DNA from 2 places in the Halobacillus sp. Marseille-Q1614 genome. Region 2 is predicted to be linked to the other one. Evidence: a T-box and tRNA genes for the amino acid it is inferred to sense, from the RefSeq annotation. Region 2 holds a T-box; the other holds one or more tRNA genes.
What was found. A T-box is a leader RNA that pairs with one kind of tRNA and senses whether it is charged. The one in region 2 lies ahead of leuS (leucine--tRNA ligase), so its partner is inferred to be a tRNA-Leu.
Positions count from the first base shown of each region.

Region 1: it has a tRNA-Leu gene. The T-box ahead of leuS (leucine--tRNA ligase) is inferred to sense a tRNA for this amino acid. The anticodon was not compared.

Region 1 is NZ_CADDWH010000001.1:2,848,652-2,857,516, forward strand. Features, by position in the region: rRNA gene HUS26_RS14110 (16S ribosomal RNA) at 1-562, opposite strand, end outside; tRNA gene HUS26_RS14115 (tRNA-Ile) at 683-759, opposite strand; tRNA gene HUS26_RS14120 (tRNA-Gly) at 784-857, opposite strand; tRNA gene HUS26_RS14125 (tRNA-Pro) at 909-985, opposite strand; tRNA gene HUS26_RS14130 (tRNA-Arg) at 994-1,070, opposite strand; tRNA gene HUS26_RS14135 (tRNA-Leu) at 1,142-1,225, opposite strand; tRNA gene HUS26_RS14140 (tRNA-Leu) at 1,263-1,344, opposite strand; tRNA gene HUS26_RS14145 (tRNA-Lys) at 1,352-1,427, opposite strand; tRNA gene HUS26_RS14150 (tRNA-Gln) at 1,544-1,618, opposite strand; tRNA gene HUS26_RS14155 (tRNA-Asp) at 1,625-1,701, opposite strand; tRNA gene HUS26_RS14160 (tRNA-Glu) at 1,727-1,798, opposite strand; tRNA gene HUS26_RS14165 (tRNA-Ser) at 1,817-1,907, opposite strand; tRNA gene HUS26_RS14170 (tRNA-Asn) at 1,912-1,986, opposite strand; gene HUS26_RS14175 (SprT family protein) at 2,154-2,600, opposite strand; gene cmpA (cortex morphogenetic protein CmpA) at 2,678-2,788, shown strand; gene HUS26_RS14185 (Tex family protein) at 2,828-4,987, opposite strand; gene HUS26_RS14190 (SpoIIE family protein phosphatase) at 5,088-5,687, opposite strand; gene sigB (RNA polymerase sigma factor SigB) at 5,688-6,467, opposite strand; gene rsbW (anti-sigma B factor RsbW) at 6,442-6,915, opposite strand; gene HUS26_RS14205 (STAS domain-containing protein) at 6,918-7,247, opposite strand; gene HUS26_RS14210 (PP2C family protein-serine/threonine phosphatase) at 7,314-8,324, opposite strand; gene HUS26_RS14215 (anti-sigma regulatory factor) at 8,337-8,738, opposite strand; gene HUS26_RS14220 (STAS domain-containing protein) at 8,741-8,865, opposite strand, start outside.
Region 2 is NZ_CADDWH010000001.1:657,500-666,364, forward strand. Features, by position in the region: gene HUS26_RS03225 (alpha/beta hydrolase) at 1-608, shown strand, start outside; gene HUS26_RS03230 (tetraprenyl-beta-curcumene synthase family protein) at 662-1,705, shown strand; gene HUS26_RS03235 (class I SAM-dependent methyltransferase) at 1,700-2,272, opposite strand; T-box leader at 2,632-2,846, shown strand; gene leuS (leucine--tRNA ligase) at 2,899-5,313, shown strand; gene HUS26_RS03245 (rhodanese-like domain-containing protein) at 5,442-5,753, shown strand; gene HUS26_RS03250 (rhodanese-like domain-containing protein) at 5,772-6,107, shown strand; rRNA gene HUS26_RS03255 (16S ribosomal RNA) at 6,466-8,034, shown strand; rRNA gene HUS26_RS03260 (23S ribosomal RNA) at 8,204-8,865, shown strand, end outside.

The sequences.
Region 1 (8,865 bases), 2.2 Mb from region 2:
GTATTACCGCGGCTGCTGGCACGTAGTTAGCCGGGGCTTTCTCGCGAGGTACCGTCAAGGTACCGCTCTATTCGCACGGTACTTGTTCTTCCCTCGCAACAGAACTTTACGATCCGAAGACCTTCATCGTTCACGCGGCGTTGCTCCGTCAGACTTTCGTCCATTGCGGAAGATTCCCTACTGCTGCCTCCCGTAGGAGTCTGGGCCGTGTCTCAGTCCCAGTGTGGCCGATCACCCTCTCAGGTCGGCTACGCATCGTCGCCTTGGTGAGCCGTTACCTCACCAACTAGCTAATGCGCCGCGGGCCCATCTGTAAGCGATAGCTCAGAAAGCCATCTTTTACTCTTCCCTCATGCGAGGGAGGAGATTACCCGGCATTAGCCCCGGTTTCCCGGGGTTATTCCGGTCTTACAGGCAGGTTGCCCACGTGTTACTCACCCGTCCGCCGCTCATTCCACTAACGTCACCCCCGAAGGGGATCAGTTAGCTTCCTGCGCTCGACTTGCATGTATTAGGCACGCCGCCAGCGTTCGTCCTGAGCCAGGATCAAACTCTCCATAAAAGTAGTTTGACTTGCTCATTTGCACACCGAATGTGCTTGTTTGAATTCTCTCTATATAATAGAAAGAATAAATTGACGTACTGGTTGGTTCGTTCAGTTTTCAAAGATCAAAATGCTTAATGGTGGGCCTGAGTGGACTCGAACCACCGACCTCACGCTTATCAGGCGTGCGCTCTAACCAGCTGAGCTACAGGCCCCAAATGGCATTCAACAGCTTATAATGGAGCGGGTGAAGGGAATCGAACCCTCATCATCAGCTTGGAAGGCTGAGGTTTTACCACTAAACTACACCCGCAATATTAAATTAAGTGATAAGTAGATTTCCAGCGTTATGATAGAACTCTCATGGTCGGGAAGACAGGATTCGAACCTGCGACCCCTTGGTCCCAAACCAAGTGCTCTACCAAGCTGAGCTACTTCCCGTAAGTAAATGGCGCGCCCGAGAGGAGTCGAACCCCTAACCTTCTGATCCGTAGTCAGACGCTCTATCCAATTGAGCTACGGGCGCCTTTTGAAGCGACATATTCTAATATATCATGCTCCAGCTTGAATTGCAATACTTTTTTTGAAAAAGCTTAGTGCGGCCGAGAGGACTTGAACCTCCACGGGGTTGCCCCCACTAGGCCCTCAACCTAGCGCGTCTGCCGATTCCGCCACGACCGCTAATTGATCAAGCAATTTGCAAAAGCTAATTACTAAGTGCGGGTGGAGGGACTTGAACCCCCACGCCGTGAAGCACTAGATCCTAAATCTAGCGTGTCTGCCAATTCCACCACACCCGCAAGAAAATGGTGAGCCATGGAGGGCTCGAACCTCCGACCCTCTGATTAAAAGTCAGATGCTCTACCAACTGAGCTAATGGCTCTTAATAAAAGAAATAATTTCGTAACAGCTTGAGAATATTTAGTTATGCTTTGTTTGAAGCACAAGGAATATCATATAACTTCTCAAAAGGTTTGTCAACCCTTTTCACACACAAAATGGCTGGGCCAGCTGGATTCGAACCAGCGCATGACGGTACCAAAAACCGTTGCCTTACCGCTTGGCTATGGCCCAACTAAATGGCGGTCCGGACGGGACTCGAACCCGCGACCTCCTGCGTGACAGGCAGGCATTCTAACCAACTGAACTACCGGACCCGGACCTGAAGTGTATGTATGAAAGTGACCCGTACGGGATTCGAACCCGTGTTACCGCCGTGAAAGGGCGGTGTCTTAACCGCTTGACCAACGGGCCGTTTAGAACAATAAAAAATGGCGGAGAAGGAGGGATTTGAACCCTCGCGCCGCTTGCGCGACCTACACCCTTAGCAGGGGCGCCTCTTCAGCCACTTGAGTACTTCTCCGTAATGGCTCCACAGGTAGGATTTGAACCTACGACCGATCGGTTAACAGCCGATTGCTCTACCACTGAGCTACTGTGGAATAAATTTCAAACTGACAATGTCAGCGACGTTATATATAATATAACATTTATAGGCTTGTGTCAATATTATTTTTTATGTAATTTAAAGCAGCTTGTCTGCTCTTCACTCCCCTTTGTTCAGGGCTTATTTAATTTAACATGGACTACATATTTCGTCAATGGATTTTTACTGTTTTTTTAACTTTCCTCTACATTTTCCGCAAACATAGCGGGACGTATCGATCTTCCTCTTCCTTCTATAGCTTTGTCCGCAGTCTGTGCATTTATATATGAGTGTTTTATCCAGATCAGAAGGCAGCGGTTTACAGTACCGCGGCGACCCTGTTTTTTTCAGCAGTTCTTTAAAAGATTGATCCCCATGCGAAAAGCCTTTTCCTTCTATATGAAGATGATAATGACAGAGTTCATGCTTTATGATGCCCTGGAATTCCTCTTCGCCCAGCTCTTTTAAATATTTTCCGTTGAGCTCGATAACTCGTTTAGAAGGAATATACCGTCCGCCTGTTGTGCGAAGTCTGGGGTTAATGGTTACACGATCAATAAATGGCTTCCCAAAAAAATCGAGGGATATCTGGTTTGTCCATTCATGCAGCTGCTTTTCTGACATCGTCATGGTGACACATCCTTCTTCTTTTACGCATAACTTATTATAAATGGGATGATTCCTAATTTCAAAGGGAGGAGATTTCTGTGCCTCGTTGGTTACAGAAGCAAATGTCCAATGCATTTTTAAATAAGGATAAGTATCAGATTAAAATGTTAAATCAGTGCTGGTATTTTTACCGACGTCGTTTAAAATAAAAAAGCCCGGAAGACGTGGTGTCTCCCAGGCAGGTATGATTATTTGTTCACCATAGTCAGCGCGATCCGCTGTTTTTGGGCGTCTACATTATCCACCCATACGGTGACGACATCACCGACGGATACGACGTCCATTGGGTGCTTAACGAACTTATTGGAAAGCTTGGAAATGTGAACGAGCCCATCCTGTTTTACGCCGATATCCACAAATACTCCAAAATCGACAACATTTCGAACGGTCCCCTCTAATTCCATTCCCTGCTCTAAGTCTTCCATCGATAATACATTTGTTTTTAACAATGGCTTCGGCAGGTCATCCCTTGGGTCACGGCCTGGTTCGGCCAGTGCCTTTACAATATCCTTCAAGGTAGGCTCTCCTGTTCCAAGCTTTTCAGCCATCTCTGATAAATTGAGTCCTGACAGCTTTTCCCTGACCTCTTGATTTCCTAAATCGCTTGGGGAAGCATTGATTTCTTTTAGTAATGAGTAAGCGGCTTTATAAGATTCCGGGTGGATCGATGTTTTATCCAACGGCTCTTCTCCTTCTAATACACGAAGGAAACCGATACTCTGCTCAAACGTTTTGGCGCCGAGACGCGGAATGTCCTTAAGCTGCCTGCGGCTTGTAAATTTACCGACTTCTTCTCTTTTCTTAATGACGTTATTCGCTACGGCTTTACTTAAGCCGGATACATATTGAAGAAGTGATGGCGAAGCCGTGTTCACATTTACTCCTACCTGGTTTACGGCCGTTTCTACGACAAAGGTAAGGGATTCGTTGAGCTTCTTCTGCGTAACGTCGTGCTGATACTGCCCGACACCGATCGATTTCGGATCAATTTTCACGAGTTCTGCCAGCGGGTCTTGGACGCGTCGGGCGATGGATACGGCGCTTCGCTCTTCAACCTTCAATTCCGGAAACTCTTCACGGGCGAGCTTGGAAGCTGAATATACACTTGCCCCCGCTTCGTTAACGATCATATAAGCTGCTTTAAAATCATATGACTGAATCATATTGGCGATAAACTGCTCGGTTTCTCTTGAAGCTGTTCCATTTCCGACAGCAATCAGCTCTATCGGATATTTATCAAAATAGCCTTTAATCGTTTTCTCGGCACCTTTTACATCATTCTTTGGAGGAGTTGGGTAAATAACAGAAATATCGAGTACTTTTCCTGTTTCATCAATGACAGCGAGCTTACATCCTGTTCGGTAGGCAGGATCGACTCCCAGGACAACCTTGCCTTTTAACGGCGGCTGAAGCAGCAGGCTCTTTAAGTTGCTGGAAAATACTTCGATCGCCTGTTCTTCCGCTGTTTCTGATAACGAATTACGAATTTCCCTTTCAACTGAAGGCTGGATAAGACGTTTATAGCTGTCTTCAATCGCCATCTCCAGTAATTCACGAAGCTTGGCATCCGCTGATGGCTTAATTACTTTGTTTTTCAAGTAATCAATAATGCTGTCCTGCGGCGGGTTAATCGTTACTTTTAGCACATCTTCCTTTTCCCCTCGGTTTAAAGCCAGGATGCGGTGAGAAACAATGGAGCGAATCGGTTCCTGATATTCATAGTACATTTCAAAAATCGACTTTTCGTCTTTTTCTTTATCCTTCTCTTTGGCTTCAATTGTACCTGAATGGAAAGTCTTTTGTCTTATATTCTCGCGATATTGAGGATCATCAGAAATCCACTCGGCTAAAATATCGTTCACGCCGGCAGTTACCTCTTCAACGGTATGTAACTCGTGTTCTTCGGAGAAAAACTCTTTCGCTTCTGCTTCATAGTCAAAAGGCTTTTGCTCCCATACTTTTAAAGCTAAAGGCTCGAGTCCTTTTTCCTTGGCTGCCGTAGCTCGGGTTCTTCTCTTTTGCTTATACGGCCGGTATAGGTCTTCCACTTTCTGCAGTTTAGCCGCGTTTTCGATTTCTTCTTTTAGTTCCTCTGTTAATTTTCCCTGCTCATCTATCAGCCGGGTTACTTCTTCTTTTCGCTGGGAGAGGTTCTCTACATAGTTCCACTGATCTTCTATCGTTTTTATCTGAACTTCGTCTAATCCTCCCGTTAACTCTTTTCGGTAGCGGGCAATAAACGGAACCGTGTTCCCATCTGCTAATAATTGAATCACTTGCTGTATAGGCTTTACGGCAATCCCGGTTTCTTTTGCCACTAACTGAATATGGTCCTGGTTTTCACTCAAAACAAGTCCTCCTCAATAACTAGGTCTACTCTTTATTGTATCAAACATCGCACACTTAATAAGGGACCTTATTCATGATTTTTCTTAGAATAAGGTCCCTTTATTTATACTTCATGGCGATGAGTGTCGTATCGTCATCAATGCTTTTGCCATAAAGCTCTTTATACTGTTGAGTCATCACATCTATATTTTTTGAGCTGATATGCTTCGCCGATAATTTCCGATCTTGTACTCCGTCAGAAAACATAAGAAACATCATCCCTCGTTCTGCCTTACCCCGGCTCACTCTCAGCTTTCTCGGATACCCTGCAAGATAACCAGCAAGAGGAATGTTCCGGCTTCTATTACCATCCTGATCAATGATAATAATGCCGATATTCCCTATGGAAGAGTAAGAATAGGTCTGCTCCTTGAAGTCGATATTAAGTATGCCTAGCACTACCCCGCGTTTGCCGAGCAAAGCATTATTGCATTTCGTAATAATTGACTCAATTTCCAAATCCGGATATTTCTCGATCACGTCCATTACGGCCTGTGAAGAATCCTTCGCCAGCTCTCCGCTGCCTAAACCGTCAGCAATAGCACAAACAAACTTCTCATCGGTTTCCTTGTAGTAATAACTATCTCCACAAAAGTAATTTCCTTTTTTGGCTTTCTGATAAATGGAGACAGCTACTTTTGCCGCTGCACCAGTGTTCACTTAAAATGCCTCGACGGATTCTGCCTGTAAGGCTTCTTTTAGTTTACGAAGAGCTCGGCGCTGAAGGCGAGAAACATGCATTTGTGAAATACCGAGCCTCTCCCCGGTATCTTTTTGGCTCAAGTTCTCAAAATAGGTGCACTGCAGAATTTCCTGTTCACGTTCACTAAGTATCGGCAGCACTTTTTGAAGGAGCATTTTCTGATCGATTTGATCATAGCCGCCTTCAGGATTTCCGATAAGATCAAGAATCGTCACAGTGCTTCCATCAGAATCGGCTTCGATTTTACGATCCACGGAAAGAGCCTTATAACTTTTGCCCATCTCCATCGTCTCCAGGACATCTTCTTCAGAAACCCCGATATAATCAGCGATTTCCAATACCGAAGGAGACCGCTGCAGGTCACTGGTCAGTTCTTCTGCGGCTTTCTTAATCTTAGGTCCTAGTTCTTTAATGCGCCGGGGAACATGGACACTCCACGTTTTATCTCTGATAAATCGTTTAATCTCCCCGATGATCGTCGGAATCGCAAAGGACTCAAAGGACTTCCCGAACTCCGGGTCATAGCGGCGGATAGCGGCCAGCAGACCAAGCATTCCGACTTGCACCAGATCCTCATGAATCGTACTGTTTTTTGAATATTTACGGGCGATGGACTCCACTAAATCATTATAGGTTAAGACAACTTTTTCTTGAATTTCTTCATCTTTAGGATTTTCTTGTAAATACGCGATCCACTCGTAAACCTCATCATTATGATGTTGAGATCTGGTCGCCATCTTGACCCACCTCATTTTCCTGAAGGTATTTTGTCATCAGGACAATAACGCCGTATTTGCTGTTGATTTCTACTTTATCCATTAATGCGTCAATTAGGAATAGGCCAAACCCGCCTTCCCGCAGTTCGCCGATATCGTCATTATGTTTGTACGGTCCGATATCCTCTTTAATTTCACCAAGGTTAAAGCTTCCACCATGGTCGGCAACCATTACTTCCAGGCGGTCTTTATAAATTCCAAAGCCAATAGTAATCTCACCTTCGCCTGTTTCCTTATATGCGTGCTTCACAGCATTTGTGATCGCTTCAGAAATCGCTACTTTAAGATCTTCAATTTCCTCATAGCCAAACCCCATACGGTTTGCAATTCCAGAGGTGCTTAAGCGGACAACACCAACATATTCAGCTTTAGCAGGAACTTTAACCTCTACAAAATCAAATGGTTCCATGATTACATTCCACCTTGTACTTTATTATCAATGTCCATAATCTCGGTTAACCCAGTGATTTTAAACAAACGGTATACTCGGTCCTGCATGTTAATAAGCTGTAAAGAAGTGTTGTGCTCCTTTGTAGACTTAAGAGCGCTGATGAAAACTCCAAGCCCTGTAGAATCCATATAGTTTACATCCTGAAGGTCTACTTCAACTGTTTGGCCTTCTTCTTTTGTAAGGGGTAAAAGAGTGTCTTTCAGCTTAGGTGCTGTAAAGGCATCCACTTCCCCAGATAGCGCCACTGTGGCGATTTTTTCTTTATTCGTAACGTCGATAGTTAAGTTCATCTCATATGCCTCCCCTTGTAACTTAAAAAAGTCCAGTAGAATAAAAGTACCCGGTGCACCTTTATTTTAAACCTTCCTCTTCAAAATTATTAAAGTAAAATCGTCACGCAAATAAAAATCCTGCAGCCTCTCAAAATGCTTGTACACCTGCTCTACTGTTTCCTGAGCGGAAAGGTGGGCATACTGTTTAATGATCTCCAGCACTTCATCCTCTTCAATGAAGCGGTCGCCCTGCCTGCATTCAGTAACTCCGTCTGTAAGCAGGATTACCATATCACCTTCGTGCACCTGTTTTGAGCATTGTTCATACGTGGCTTCTGAAGAAACACCAAGCACCAATCCGGAAGCATCAATCTCTTCAAATTCGTCCTTTTTACTGTTGTAGTAGTAGCCTGGTTCATGGCCAGCTGATGAAAAACGAAATACGTGATCACGGATATCATACAAGCCGTAAAACATCGTAACAAACATACTGGAATCCACATTTCGCTCAACCACTCGATTTAAGCTGCCCAGAATGACACCGGGGTCCATCAAATTCTCAGGAAAACTATCCATCGAATATTTGATCATGGACATACACAGCGCAGCTGGTACACCTTTCCCTACTACATCGGCAATCGCGATACCAAGCGAACCGTCTTCATCTTTAACAAAATGGTAGTAATCCCCATTCATCTGCTTCGAGGGAACGCTTATTGCGCCTAGGTCCAGGCCGTCAAAATCAGGTTTTTCCGTAGCAAGAAGCGTCTGCTGCATATTGGCAGCAACAGAAATTTCAGATTTAAGCTCGAGCTGTCTTTCCCGGAGGGACTGATACTCCTGATAAGCGAGCCCATAAGAAATCATCGTTTCTAACAAAAAGTCCAGTGAAGCCTGAATATATTCAGGCATTTCCGGGTATAGGTCCTGTAAGGACTCAATATGAACATTAATAATCTCTTCAGGAGAAATGTTCTGCTGCATCGAATGCTTGCTGAATTGTTCGGCCTGATAAAGAGCCTGCTCATCTTTTGTTTTTATATATTGATGCATTAATTCTTTATAATTTTCCAGATCGAGTTTAAGCGTACTCATCGTATCCCTCCTCTACCGGAGCCATTTAACGACTTTGATTTCCGTCCCCTTGCCATACTCTGAGAATATATTAAAATCATCCATTAATCGTTTAACTCCGGGCAATCCCGCTCCCAGTCCTCCAGAAGTGGAAAAGCCGTCTTCCATTACTTGGTTTAATTCTTTAATCCCCGGGCCATCATCCATCGCAATAATTGTAATCCCTTTTTGATTCATATCTTCAATCGGTTCAAAGCAGATCTTTCCTGTCCCAGCATACAAATAAATATTTCTTGCTAATTCAGAAATTGCAGTAGCAATCCTTGCCTGGTCGACTGTTCCAAAACCAATTTTTCTGGCAATGTCGCGCCCAAGCTGTCTTGCTCCTACAATATCCCACTCTTTTTTGATATTGACACAGGATTGGATGTCCATACTCACTCCTCCAATTCCTGACGAAGTTTTATCAGTCCTTGTTCTAAATCTAGTGCAGTTGGGACATCCTGCATATGAATTCCAAGGTCAATTAATGTCATTGCAACAGCAGGCTGAATACCTGTGA
Region 2 (8,865 bases):
CTTTTGATGATTATCTACATAAAGTTATGGAATGGATAAATGAAGCTGAAGATGAAATCCCCTTATTTGTACTAGGCCACAGCATGGGCGGTTTGATTGTTATAAGGTTCATGCAAAAATTGCAGCCTCATCTGGATGGGGTTATTTTGTCTTCTCCGGCACTTGGACTCGGGCAGAGAGCTTCAAAACCTATGGAGATTGCAGGTAGAGTTTTAAACAAAGTGTGTCCGGGTCTGCTCGTATCATCACCTGTAAAGCCGGAGATGGTGACAAATAATCCTGAGGTTATTGAAAGCTATCAAACAGATGAACTCATGCTCAAAAAGGTGTCCGTTAGGTGGTACCGGGAATTTCAGAAAGCTATTCAGTTAGCGTTTAAGCATGCCGGCAGCTTTCCAGGCTTGCCTTTATTGGTAATGCAGGCGGGGAAAGATGTGATAGTAGATGCACAGAAAACGTATGAATGGTTTCATTTAATAAAAACGGAAGAAAAAATGTATAAAGAGTGGCCTTTATTTTATCACGAGCTTTTTAATGAAGGTGAATGGGAGCAGGCTTATTTGTATATGCTTAATTTTATGGAACAGCAATTGTCCAGCAGGAAATAGGTAAAGGAGAGATTGTCGTGTCTGTAAGGATTCCAACACGTGCAGTGCCATTAATGGTTAAAGTGTATAAAGACATTTTTCCACGGGTGCATCATGAGCTGAATTATTGGAAGAAAAAAGCGGAATGTATTCCTGATCTGGAGCTTCGTATGCAGGCCTTAGCCAGTATAGATTCTAAAACCTTTCACTGTGAAGGCGGAGGGGTGTATGCTTTGCTGGCTGGAGAGAACCTAGGTGAAGCGGTTCGTTTTATAGTAGCCTACCAGACAATCAGTGATTATTTAGATAATCTTTGTGACCGAAGTACGTCCATGGATCCGCAGGACTTTCGGCAGCTGCATCAATCAATGACGGATGCCTTAACTCCATCTAATGAGCTGAAGGATTATTATGCTTTTCGTGAAGAAAAAAACGACGGGGACTACCTCCAGGATTTAGTGAAAACGTGCCAAGACGTATTACGGCAATCAGAGGCTTATGCAGTCACCGAAAAATACACGACGAAGCTTGGTTATCTTTACAATGATCTTCAAGTACATAAGCATGTAAAAGAAGAAGAGAGGCTTCCTCGGTTAATGAGCTGGTTTGAAACTCATCAGGACATGTGCTCAAACCTTAAGTGGTATGAATTTTCTGCCTGTACTGGCTCTACGCTGGGGATCTTCTGCCTCGTATCGTACGCACTTGGGGGAGAGATGGAGGAATCATTGGCCCAAAGAATAGAGGAAAGCTATTTCCCATATATGCAGGGGCTCCATATTTTGCTGGATTACTATATTGATCAGGAAGAGGATAAAGAAGAAGGAGATTTAAACTTCTGCTCATATTATGATCATGAAGAAATGATGAAGGAGCGATTGGTCTATTTTGTAAAGCAGACCAATCACTCCATTCAGTCCCTTCCTCATCGCGGGTTTCACGAGATGGTTCATGAAGGGTTAGTCGGGATGTATTTAGCCGATCGTAAAGTAAAGGCGATGCAGCATGCGAAAAGCTTTGTACGATCGATGCTTAAAGCTAGCGGCAAGAAAGCGACGTTCTTCTATTTAAATACAAAAATGTACAATCGGTTGAGAGGAATAAAAGCTGCCTTATAGTTTTTCAATAGCAATGATGAAAGGCGGGTTGTTCTTTTGGTTGATGAACCCGTATTGCATGACCTGATAATTCTTTTGCTCTAAGCTTTCTGCATATTGAAGAACTGCTTCTTTTTCTTCTGCTCCCCCTGGGTGGCCGTGATAAACCACTAAAACAACAATACCGCCGGGAAGAAGGTGTTCAAGGATAGCAGAGACGGCGCTTATCGTCTCATCTGAGCTGGTAACCACCTTTTTGTCACTGCCCGGCAGGTATCCGAGGTTAAAGATAGCAGCTTTTAATTTTTCAAGATGCTCTTTAGGAATTGTTTCTTCTATTTTATGGTGGCTGTCATGAATAAGCGAAACACGATCTTTTAAATTTAGTTTTTCCAGCTTATTGTTCGTGTTATCAATGGCTTGCTTTTGAACATCGTATCCATAGACATGGCCGCTGCTGCCGACGAGCTTTCCAAGCAGAGCCGTGTCGTGCCCATTGCCGCAAGTGCCGTCAATTGCTATGTCACCCTCTTCAAGGGAAAGTTTCATAAGTTCATGTGCAAAAGGAATAACTCTTTTTAGTTTCATTTATAATAGTGCTCCTTTAAAATATGATTCAGGCTAAGTTAGTTTAGCATGAATGTAATCAATTCTAAAAGTCTGCCCATAAGAAAACCGCACATTATTATGCGGTTTTTTTCTTCTTAATATATCCTTACCTTTTTAAATAATTACTTTTCGCAGATTGGATGGTTCTTTTTGGGGTCTTCTTCGTCTTATAAGAGGAAGCCTTCGCACTGGCAGTTTTTCGAATGGGTTTCTTCAAGACTACTAGACCTCCTTAGAATTAAGATATATACTAAATTACCTTTTCCTCGTTTTGAATAAACATCTTTTTCCATTGCTTGACAAAGGCCGGGGCTTTCATTAAGATTACGAGTAGATATGTAATGACGTTGAAAAGGAATAGTAATAGGAGTGCAAGATATAGAGAGTCCGCGGTTGGTGAAAGCGGTCCTTGTCCTTATATGAACTCACCTTGGATGTCGGGGAAGTGATTTTTAAAATAGCTTCCTCCGGTAAATGGCCGTTATCCATTCTAAGTGAGCGTCTTAGTGCGCTAATTTGGGTGGTACCGCGGGAGAAGTCTCTCGTCCCTGAGTTTTATTAGGGATGAGTGGCTTTTTTTATTATTCGAAGTAGGAGGAATTTCAATGGCTTTTGATCATAAGAAAATTGAAAAGAAATGGCAGTCCTATTGGCTGCAAAACGAAACATTTAAAACAAACTCGGATTCTCATAAAGAGAAATTTTATGCATTAGATATGTTTCCTTATCCTTCAGGGGCAGGACTTCATGTCGGTCACCCGGAAGGCTATACAGCGACAGATATTTTATCCCGTATGAAGAGAATGCAGGGATATGAAGTTCTTCACCCGATCGGATGGGATGCTTTTGGTCTTCCGGCTGAACAGTATGCTCTTGATACAGGGAATGACCCGGCAGAATTTACAGCACAGAATATCAGTACTTTTAAGAGACAGATTCAGGAGCTTGGCTTCTCTTATGATTGGGATCGAGAAGTGAATACAACCGATCCTAACTACTATAAATGGACACAGTGGATCTTTTTAAAGCTTTACGAAAAAGGCCTTGCTTATATTGATGAAGTTCCTGTGAACTGGTGCCCGGCTCTGGGTACAGTGTTAGCAAACGAGGAAGTTATTGATGGTAAAAGTGAACGAGGCGGCCACCCGGTAGAGCGCCGTCCGATGAAACAGTGGATGCTTAAGATTACAGCTTATGCTGATCGTCTGCTTGAAGACTTAGAAGATCTGGACTGGCCAGAGAGCATTAAAGATATGCAGCGCAACTGGATTGGTAAATCAGAAGGAGCTGAGATTAATTTTGATGTAGCCCATCATCACGCCTCCTTCGATGTGTTCACTACTCGCCCGGACACTTTATACGGTGCAACTTATGCGGTACTGTCTCCTGAGCATCCTTTAGTAAGTGAGATAGTTACGGATGAGCATAAAGAAGAAGTGAACCTGTACGTAGAATCTGCAAAGAATAAGAGTGAGCTTGAACGAACTGATTTAGCGAAAGATAAAACAGGTGTATTTACTGGATCTTATGCGATTAACCCTATCGATGGAAATAAATTGCCGATCTGGGTCGCTGATTACGTATTAATGGGATATGGAAGCGGAGCAATTATGGCTGTTCCTGCCCATGATGAACGCGACTACGAATTTGCCACAAAATATGATTTGCCGATTATCGCCGTCCTTGAAGGCGGAGACGTAGATGAAGAAGCTTACACAGGGGATGGCAAACATATCAATTCAGGAATTCTGAACGGACTGGATAAAGAGGAAGCGATTGAAAAGTCTATTAAGTGGCTCGAAGAGAATAATAAAGGCACGAGAAAAACTACGTATCGTCTGCGCGACTGGCTGTTCAGCCGCCAGAGATACTGGGGAGAGCCAATTCCTATTATTCACTGGGAAGACGGTTCGATCTCTGCGGTACCAGAGGAAGAACTGCCTGTTACCCTTCCAAAAACAACGGAAATTAAACCATCAGGTACAGGAGAATCTCCTTTAGCTAATATTGATGAATGGGTAAATGTCACAGATCCTGAAACTGGATTGAAAGGCCGCCGCGAAACAAATACGATGCCGCAGTGGGCCGGAAGCTGCTGGTATTTTCTTCGTTATATTGATCCGCACAATGACGAAGCCTTTGCAGATTTCGATAAACTGAAGAAATGGCTGCCGATTGACGTATATATTGGAGGAGCAGAACATGCGGTTCTTCACCTTCTATACGCACGGTTCTGGCACAAGGTCCTTTACGATGCGAGAGTAGTTCCGACAAAAGAGCCGTTCCAAAAGTTGTTTAACCAGGGCATGATTCTAGGAGAAGGCAATGAAAAAATGAGTAAGTCAAAAGGAAATGTTGTAAACCCTGATGATATTGTATTTACTCATGGAGCCGACACTCTTCGTTTGTATGAAATGTTCATGGGACCTCTTGAAGCCTCTATCGCCTGGTCAACGAACGGGCTCGACGGAGCTAGAAGATTCCTTGACCGAGTATGGCGTCTGTTTGTAACAGACGGCAAGCCGTCCGGTGCTATTGTAGAAAACAGCAATGATAAAACACTTGAGAAGACGTATCATCAAACCGTGCAAAAAGTAACGGAAAACTTTGAAGAACTCAGATTTAATACAGGAATTTCTCAAATGATGGTATTTATTAATGAAGGATATAAGGCCAATGAACTGCCAAAAGCCTATGTAGAAGGTTTTGTTAAACTGCTTTCCCCTGTGGCTCCACACCTTGCAGAAGAACTGTGGGAGCAATTAGGCCATGAAGAGAGCGTCACTTACGAAACTTGGCCGACATACGATGAGTCTAAGCTGGTAGAAGATGAAGTCGAAATTGTCGTGCAGGTCATGGGTAAAGTCAGAGCTAAAATGATGGTGAACCCGGATGCTTCAAAAGAAGACTTAGAGAAAGCGGCTCTTGAGAACCCAAGCGTTCAAGAGTGGCTCGAAGGAAAAACGGTCCGCAAAGTAATCGCCGTTCCTGGAAAACTAGTCAATATTGTTGCTAATTAGTTTCACTAATCTTTAAAAGCCATCCTCTTTATTAGTGAGGATGGCTTTTTCAAAGCCAATTTCTTGACTCCCCCATGAAATTTATTAAAATTAACCGTAGTAATCCTATATTAGGAGGAGATTTTTAAATGAGCGAAATAAAAGTAATGACTCCAGAGCAATTACAGAAAGCGTTAGACGAAAATAAAGACCTTAAGATTATAGATGTGAGAGAAGATGAAGAAGTAGCTCAAGGGATGATTCCAACAGCGACGCATATTCCGCTTGGCCGAATTCCTGAAGCTGCTGACAGCCTAAACCCTGAAGAAGAATATGTGATGGTCTGCCGTTCAGGGAAAAGAAGTATGAATGCTTCTGAGTATCTGAAATCCAAGGGTATTCATAACGTAAATAACCTTAAAGGCGGAATGCTGGATTGGAAGGGTGAAGTTGTACTTTAAATTAGAGGAGTCGCTGGAATGCTAGAATTGACCATCCTTTTAGTTATTGGTTTTATAGTTCTTTTTTCAAAAACTGTATATCAAAAGCAGAATTTAATACCTGTGGATGAACAGTCTCAATTAACGGATGATTTTTGTGTCATCGATATTAGGGACTATATTTCAGCTTATCGATCCCCTTATCCGGGAGCAGAAAATATACCACTGGATTATTTGCCCCGCGCTTTAAAAGGAAAATTTAATTGTCCAAAAAAAATCCTTTTAGTTACAGATAACAAAAGAGGGGCCCGGCTGGCAGCGCGTATGATCAAGAGGAAACGCGGCAAGTCGGTATATTATATTAAGGCCGTTTGAATCAGCTTTTTAAAAGCTGATTCTTTTTTATAGGCTCTGTAAATGGATCTATTTAAAAATATCAATACTTATAAAAAAGTGTTGACTTAAATCATTAAGGCTGGTAATATTAATAACGTTGCTGACTTTTCAAAAGCGGCTTCAATCTAATTGTCATAAAAGATTCAAAAAATCTATTAATCTTATTGACATATTCGCACGAATTATGCTAGAATTTATTTACTGTCGCAAGGCAGTTGTTATCAATTTGATCTTTGAAAACTGAACGAACCAACCAGTACGTCAATTTATTCTTTCTATTATATAGAGAGAATTCAAACAAGCACATTCGGTGTGCAAATGAGCAAGTCAAACTACTTTTATGGAGAGTTTGATCCTGGCTCAGGACGAACGCTGGCGGCGTGCCTAATACATGCAAGTCGAGCGCAGGAAGCTAACTGATCCCCTTCGGGGGTGACGTTAGTGGAATGAGCGGCGGACGGGTGAGTAACACGTGGGCAACCTGCCTGTAAGACCGGAATAACCCCGGGAAACCGGGGCTAATGCCGGGTAATCTCCTCCCTCGCATGAGGGAAGAGTAAAAGATGGCTTTCTGAGCTATCGCTTACAGATGGGCCCGCGGCGCATTAGCTAGTTGGTGAGGTAACGGCTCACCAAGGCGACGATGCGTAGCCGACCTGAGAGGGTGATCGGCCACACTGGGACTGAGACACGGCCCAGACTCCTACGGGAGGCAGCAGTAGGGAATCTTCCGCAATGGACGAAAGTCTGACGGAGCAACGCCGCGTGAACGATGAAGGTCTTCGGATCGTAAAGTTCTGTTGCGAGGGAAGAACAAGTACCGTGCGAATAGAGCGGTACCTTGACGGTACCTCGCGAGAAAGCCCCGGCTAACTACGTGCCAGCAGCCGCGGTAATACGTAGGGGGCAAGCGTTGTCCGGAATTATTGGGCGTAAAGCGCGCGCAGGCGGTTCCTTAAGTCTGATGTGAAAGCCCACGGCTCAACCGTGGAGGGTCATTGGAAACTGGGGAACTTGAGGACAGAAGAGGAGAGTGGAATTCCACGTGTAGCGGTGAAATGCGTAGATATGTGGAGGAACACCAGTGGCGAAGGCGACTCTCTGGTCTGTTTCTGACGCTGAGGTGCGAAAGCGTGGGTAGCAAACAGGATTAGATACCCTGGTAGTCCACGCCGTAAACGATGAGTGCTAGGTGTTAGGGGGCTTCCACCCCTTAGTGCTGAAGTTAACGCATTAAGCACTCCGCCTGGGGAGTACGGCCGCAAGGCTGAAACTCAAAGGAATTGACGGGGGCCCGCACAAGCGGTGGAGCATGTGGTTTAATTCGAAGCAACGCGAAGAACCTTACCAGGTCTTGACATCCTTGGACCACCCTAGAGATAGGGTCTTCCCTTCGGGGACCAAGTGACAGGTGGTGCATGGTTGTCGTCAGCTCGTGTCGTGAGATGTTGGGTTAAGTCCCGCAACGAGCGCAACCCCTAATCTTAGTTGCCAGCATTGAGTTGGGCACTCTAAGGTGACTGCCGGTGACAAACCGGAGGAAGGCGGGGATGACGTCAAATCATCATGCCCCTTATGACCTGGGCTACACACGTGCTACAATGGATGGTACAAAGGGCAGCGAAGCCGCGAGGTGTAGCAAATCCCATAAAACCATTCTCAGTTCGGATTGCAGGCTGCAACTCGCCTGCATGAAGCCGGAATCGCTAGTAATCGCGGATCAGAATGCCGCGGTGAATACGTTCCCGGGCCTTGTACACACCGCCCGTCACACCACGAGAGTTGGCAACACCCGAAGTCGGTGAGGTAACCTTTATGGAGCCAGCCGCCGAAGGTGGGGCCAATGATTGGGGTGAAGTCGTAACAAGGTAGCCGTATCGGAAGGTGCGGCTGGATCACCTCCTTTCTAAGGATAAAAGGAACGGCTTTTTAGCCGTCTCCTTCGGAGGACGTACATGGTTGGTTGTTCAGTTTTGAGAGATCAAAGGATCTTCTCAATGTGAACCTTGAAAACTGGATAAGATTTGACAAGACATCAAACCAAAGTAAGAAACGTCTTTTCACGACGATTTAAAAGTTAAGTGAATAAGGGCGCACGGTGGATGCCTTGGCACTAGGAGCCGATGAAGGACGGGACTAACACCGAAATGCCTGGGGGAGCTGTAAGTAAGCTTTGATCCCAGGATCTCCGAATGGGGAAACCCGCTGTTCGTAATGGAACAGTATCCATAACTGAATACATAGGTTATGGAAGGCAGACCCGGGGAACTGAAACATCTCATTACCCGGAGGAAGAGAAAGCAAACGCGATTTCCCAAGTAGCGGCGAGCGAAACGGAATCAGCCCAAACCAGAAAGCTTGCTTTCTGGGGTTGTAGGACACTCCTTTGGAGTTACCAAGAGAGAGGATAGACGAAGTGATCTGGAAAGATCCGCCATAGAGGGTAACAGCCCTGTACTCGACATCCTTTCTCCTCCGGAGTGTATCCTGAGTACGGCGGAACACGAGGAATTCCGTCGGAATCCGGGAGGACCATCTCCCAAGGCTAAATACTCCCTAGTGACCGATAGCGAACCAGTACCGTGAGGGAAAGGTGAAAAGCACCCCGGAAGGGGAGTGAAAGAGAACCTGAAACCGTGTGCCTACAAGTAGTCGGAGCCCATTCATGGGTGACGGCGTGCCTTTTGTAGAATGAACCGGCGAGTTACGACCGTATGCAAGGTTAAGCTGATGAGAA